Regions from separate parts of the Sporomusa aerivorans genome, predicted to be linked through region 2. Evidence: riboswitches for the same ligand, from Rfam matches in the RefSeq annotation. Region 2 holds a riboswitch; the other holds the start of a gene.
The links. A riboswitch is a leader RNA that binds a small molecule or an ion and turns the genes downstream of it on or off. The one in region 2 is predicted to bind cobalamin.

Region 1 (3,157 bases), 1.2 Mb from region 2:
ATATACTAGAGAAAATTTCTGAGAAAAAAAATAAGTCCATATACCGGGGGATTACAATCACTCGACCGATTGGAAACGTAACTCTTGAAAACCAGACACACTCTCAAGAAAGCTCCGCAGTCGGTATCGGACCAATATACATGATTCGCACTGAAAAACATTATTCTGGCAAGCTATTGGCAGCATTAGATATAAGCGGCGGAGTTATTTTATACGATAAACCATTTCCGGCAGGAGGAAGATATTATAATTTTATGTGGCGGGTCGGGCCTAAACTTATTTATAAATTCAATGACAGCTCTTCAGTAAATGTAGGATATACGCTAATGCATGTTTCTAACGGTTTTAGAACTCATAATCCCGGGTATGATACCCGCGGCGTTTCAGTGGGGTTTGTATCAAATTTTTAACCCGGTAGAAGTTGTGAGTCCCTGTGTTTCATTTCCCCAAGCCTGCGTTCTTAGAAATAGACCGGCAATCATCCATAATGATGATTGCCGGTTTGCGCTTTGGTAAATGACCATCAGTAATATGCGATTTATTCTTAGAAATTCCTGCACACAACCTTTACAGCGGAATTCTACTATATATAAGGGCATTGATCAATTTGCTGACTACGTGCAAAATCCTGCATCACAGTAATTCAACAGGATCTTTGTATTTAAACGGTAAATATAAGGTTAATAGGCCCTTAGTGTTACAGGACAGCGATAGGCTAACAGGAAGAATAACAGAACGATTTTATTAGCTTGAGGTAATATCATGGTCAAAAAATTTGCTAAATCCAAATTAGTAACGCCAAATCTGCCTCCCGAATTACCCTTGACGTATAAGAACGGGTTTCACGACGAAGACTGCCTGGAACTCAGCCTTATACAAGACTGTACATTAGAGGTTCAGACTGCTGAAAACGTTGCTATTAACCAGGTTTTATTTAAAAATGTTGTTTTTAATTCCGTTCATTGGCCCTCCGTCAACCTAACCGACACTATCTTTGAACAATGTGATCTCTCCAATGTGGATTTCAGTCAATGTTTTATGGACCGTGTCCGGTTAACCAACTGCAAGCTGGTTGGTATTGACCTGACCGAGGCATCTTTGAGAAATGTTGCTATTGATAACTGCAATGCCGCTTATTCCGTGCTGCGTTACACCAATTGTAAGAAAGTCAGCCTTCAAAACTCTTCTTTTACTGAGTCTGACTTTTACTCCGCCACATTAACTGACGTAAGCTTCTCACATTGCAATCTTGATAAAGTCCAATTTTCAGGCGTTAAACTTGCAGGAATCGATCTTAGCACCTGTCAGTTTTATCAGCTGGGCCTAACCACAGATAACCTTCGCGGTTGTATAATCGCTCCCGCACAGGCAATTGCTCTTGTTAATATATTTGGGGTGGTTATAAAGGAGTAGGAGATAGAACACACTTTCTATTAACTAAAGTAAAATTTTACTGCTAGAGGTGAGCCGGAGAACGGTATCGCTGATTGACTTTTGCCAATAAGTTTGCTATACTAGCAAAAAAAAATTGCATATTGGACGAAACAGGTGCCCGCAAGGGCTTAATAGGGAAGAACGGTGCAATACCGGCGCGGTCCCGCCACTGTAATGGGGAGCGAACCCAAAATATGCCACTGAGACGAAGCGTCTTGGGAAGGCTTGGGCGAGCGAAGAACCAGAGCCAGGAGAACTGCCTGCTTTGTGAATGCCTTTTACACCTACGAGTGATAGGGAGGGGTTTATTTGGTTTGTGCTTATAATGAGTAACGCCATTCTTTCTGATTGCCTGGGAAGAATGGCGTTTTTTGCTGCGGAATTATCTTAATGCGAGGAATGAAAAAGGGGATGCCAATGAGTACAAAGAGTAAAAAAAATAAAAAGAATATATTAGGAAAAATGATCTATTCAGTAATTATGCTGGGGATAAGCTGTTCTTCCATACCGGTATTTGCTGCGGAGGAAAGTGAATTTTCCCTTGAACAAGTAATTGTAACTGCACAGCGTTATGAGAAACGCGATGTAGATGTAGCGGCTTCTACCGAAATTTTAACTGAGAAGGACTTGCAAAATACTGGCGCCAGTAATTTATACGACGCGTTGAAGTTTTCGACCGGCATCGAAATGCAGCAATATGGTACGGCAGGTTCGTCCCTAGGCAACATGTACAGCAAAATTGTTATCAGAGGAGCCGCCGGCGGCACGCTGGTACTGCTGAACGGAGTGCCGCTTAATGTTCGCGCCACCTATGACTTAACCGATATTCCTGTTGAAAACGTCGAACGGGTAGAGATTGTCAGAGGCGGCGGCTCGGTTCTGTACGGCAGTGAGGCAACCGGCGGTGTCATCAACATCATTACCAAGAAAAAGCGCGATAATTATTTTAAGACCGGCTGGGGCAATTATGGACAGCAAGAGCATACCCTTGGTTTACAAGCCGGTAATTTGGGTATCGGCTATCAATATTCGGAATGGGGTACTCGTAAGAAGGTCGCTACTGATGGAACGAAGTGGGTCGGCCCCGAGAATAATAATCTAAGCCTAACTTATTCATTTAGTGATAAGTTAGACTTAGCGGTTAATCATATTGAATCAGAATATCGCTATATTACAAGCAAAGCGGATACAAAACAGAATGTTGACAGAAATAATATGCAGTTAACTTATCGGGATGATCATTTCCAAACAACGGCTTATTATGTAGACCGGACACGTGAAAAAGACGCATTAACTTTCTCGGGCAATAAACGTGCGGTTGATGAGGAAAAGAACAGAAACTACGGGCTTGATCTGCAAAAAGACTGGGGGTTAGACAGTGGTAAAGTCTTATTTGGCGGTTCCTTTAAGCGGGAGGAATATACCCCGTATAAGGAGTCAAAACAGACTAGAAACAACTTTTCCGCTTATACCCAGTATGAAAAGCAGGTCAGTGATCTGAATACGCTGATCTTAAGCGCGCGCGAGTCCTGGACAACCGGAGCGCCCGGTGATTATAACAACACCAACTTCAGCGGCCAGATGCAGTTTGTTCATAAGCTGGCTGAAGACGAGAATCTGTATGCCAGTGTGGGGCAATCTTATAAAATGCCGGATTTGCATCAGATGTACAAAACGGAGCCCGGCGCCGACTTGAAGCCGCAGACAGGCACACACTACGAAC
Region 2 (3,157 bases):
AGTTTTTCCAGTCTGCCGGCATCTTCGTCTATATTTTGCGCCGTCGCGTTATACTTTTTTACCGTATCATAACTGCTGCCGAATTTGTTGCGATAACCCTGCTCGTATTGAGCCGTCCCGTCGGTATAAAACAGAAAACCACGCATATTCAGCAGCGCCCGGGTAAAATCAGTATGGGCATCTTTGACCATTATCAATCTTGTCGAAGCAGTATTAACTTTGTTACTGAATTCTACTGTCGAGGTGGTAGTGTTTGCGTAACTATGCAGCACATACCCTAATATTACGAGAAAAGATAAAATGGTCACCGCAAAAATAGTAGTAAGTTGTACAATTATTGGATACCGTCTCGTTGTCATTTTGAGCATCTCCTTGAATGTCAAGATAAGTACGTGTATATCTGGTTATATTATGGCATAGTTACATTTTTTACAGGTTACCAAACAATTAAAGTTCGATTAATTATGCAAGGAGAGGGAGGGCTAAGCGCACCGCAGCTCTCCTTTTATATTTTGAACTTACTGCTGGCCTGGGTTAATTCTGTGGCCATTTGCGCCAGGCTTTGACTTGAAGCCGCGATTTCCTGCATGGAAGCGGTTTGCTCCTCGGTCGCGCTGGCGATTGTCTGTGATTGGGGTCGCCGATGTCTGCCAGCAGCCTCAATTTCCCGGATGGCGGTGATTTCGCTGGATTCTTTGCTCAAATCATCTCGTTCTCATACTAGTGATTCTCATAGACCGACCAACTCCCGTCTAGTAAATTTGTTGCCTTTGCTAAGTCAGGTAACTGTTATCATTCAAGTCTGTGCCTAAATTTTTTAGCACTAACGAGATCGATAAAAGAAGGCAATAAAAAAAACCGGGCAGCATCTTGGTAATAATTCTCAAGAGCAACCAGGCTGTCATAGGAAGCACCTACCCTTAGACCCACGGCTTTGCGTCCCCGTTTTTCAACGGGTTTGCCATAAAACAGGATATATGAGTGTTGAAATTTTTGGATTATATTGTCAATAAATCCATCCCCAGTATAAATCTCTTAGTGTAAATTCGTCAATGAACTTCCCGGAAACTTAACATGGTATAATCATTTCTTAACAATGCAATACCTGCCTCTTTAATCCAAGCGCGGCTATCAGGACTTCGCTTTTGTGCAGGTCCTCTTCGAACGCCACAGTTTAACCGGTATAGTTTCTGTCAAGTTTCGACAGCCTCTTGACGCTTATGACATTATTTGCTAGTATAAATTAAGTATTTATTAAAGTGATTTGTAAAAAAAGATATTGTGGAAATAGGTGCCCTACGGGGCTTAATAGGGAAGTCCGGTGTAATGCCGGCGCGGTCCCGCCACTGTAACGGGGAGTGAACCTGCACAATGCCACTGGAGCGCAAGCTTTGGGAAGGCGCAGGCAAACGAAGATCCGAAGCCAGGAGAACTGCCTGTTTGACAATCACCGTTTTACCCACGACGATGGGGAGGGGATTTACGGGCGCCTGTGCCATTTCCTTCCCAGCTTTTTACAAGCTGGGATTTTTTATTAAACAGGTTTTCTTGCTCAGTAACGGCCTCTCGAAATTAGGAGGTCGATTTTTTATGTGATTTCGAGAATAGCAGGATGGTAAGGTTAGGGCTGGCTAAGGTTAGAGGAGAAGGGGATATGTAGGATGAGTAATAAGAATAGAGTAAATAAAAAAGCGCTGAAACGACGAATGACTCTGTTGGCGGCCGGTGCGGCGATGCTATTCATGGGCGCAGGCGCGGACAATGCCGTGTATGCTGAGGAAGCGGCCGAAAAAACGGTATATCAGCTGGAGGAGGTTCTGGTAGAAGGGGAAGCTTTCGTTTATCCCGGAAGTTATGTCAATAAGAAAGCCCGGTACGGGATATTAGGTTATAAGGATATTCTGGATATTCCTTACACGGAAATAAGTCTTACCGCCAAAAGCATTGAAACCTTCGGCACGCCCGGTTTAACGTTAAACGAAGTGCTGACCAATATTCCGTCGATTAGAAGCAGTACAAGCTCGCCGATGTACACGGATTTTTCCATGCGCGGCATTAACATGAACGGCAATAATATGTACTTAAACGGCATTCCAAATTTGTTTTACCAGTTCACAACACCGCCGGCGCATATCATTGAACGCATGGACGTAACTGTCGGGCCAAACGCGGGCATCAACGGCGCGACTACTTCCTCCAACGGGACAAACAGCGGTAAAAGCGCGCCGCCCGGTATGATTAATGTGATATCAAAGCGAGCCGGGGACGAGCCTGTTACCCGTTACACGCAAACCTTCTCCGGCAGGGGCTCCTGGGGCGAATACATCGATATCGGCAGACGCTTTGGTGAAAATCAGGAGTGGGGGCTTCGCGTCAACGCCGGTCATCTGGACGGCGACTTGTCGCTGGCAGGAACGGAAAAGGAAGAAAAAACCTTTTTTATCAATCTTGACCACCGGGATGACCGCAGTACCACCAATCTTCTGGCCGGGTATTTTGATCTCAGGGTAAATGAAGGGCAGCGCTGGTTTATTCTGAGCGACAGTGTAAACAAGGGACTGATGCCCAAGGTTCCCGACGCAAAGAATTCCTATGATTTTCCCGAAACAACGAAATATGTCCATGGCTATTTATCAACATTGAATCATGAGCAAAAAATCAACGACACCTGGCGCTGGTATGTGAATACGGGGATGGCGAGCCGCAGCGGCACCAAGTATAATGCGGGCTCGGCTTTATATATTGACGGTTACGGGAATTTCCTCTCATCAAACAAACTCAATCACCAGAATGAAGCTTCCAAGAATGTTTATGTTCAGACGGGTGTAAACGGTGATTTTACTGCCGGCGAAGTAAAGCACAGCCTGGCTTTTTCCGTCGACAGAGCCTGGACAAAATATTGGAATACATCGGTAAACAGCGTCGCAGGGCTGATATCCGGCAACCTGTATGACGGGATTGTATATGGAGACTATACGCTGCCTGAGGCAGGCCACGCGTCTTTGTCCTATGAAGAAACCGTCGTGGGCGTTACTCTGGCCGATACGATGGAATACAAAAAACTGCAGGTTCTGGTGGCAGGGTCAAGACGGGACGGTAAGTTCGAATCCTCGTCCGAAAAGGTGAATAATCTCGATTTGGCGCCCAGCGTTGGCAT

Region 1: another riboswitch for cobalamin. It lies ahead of SATMO3_RS09015 (TonB-dependent receptor plug domain-containing protein); the one in region 2 lies ahead of SATMO3_RS03575 (TonB-dependent receptor).

The regions. Positions count from the first base shown of each region.
Region 1 covers NZ_CP156926.1:1,977,420-1,980,576, forward strand. The annotation lists gene SATMO3_RS09005 (acyloxyacyl hydrolase) at 1-410, shown strand, start outside; gene SATMO3_RS09010 (pentapeptide repeat-containing protein) at 763-1,413, shown strand; cobalamin riboswitch at 1,530-1,713, shown strand; gene SATMO3_RS09015 (TonB-dependent receptor plug domain-containing protein) at 1,852-3,157, shown strand, end outside.
Region 2 covers NZ_CP156926.1:779,650-782,806, forward strand. The annotation lists gene SATMO3_RS03565 (methyl-accepting chemotaxis protein) at 1-359, opposite strand, end outside; gene SATMO3_RS03570 (hypothetical protein) at 506-703, opposite strand; cyclic di-GMP riboswitch class I at 886-973, opposite strand; cobalamin riboswitch at 1,273-1,455, shown strand; gene SATMO3_RS03575 (TonB-dependent receptor) at 1,662-3,157, shown strand, end outside.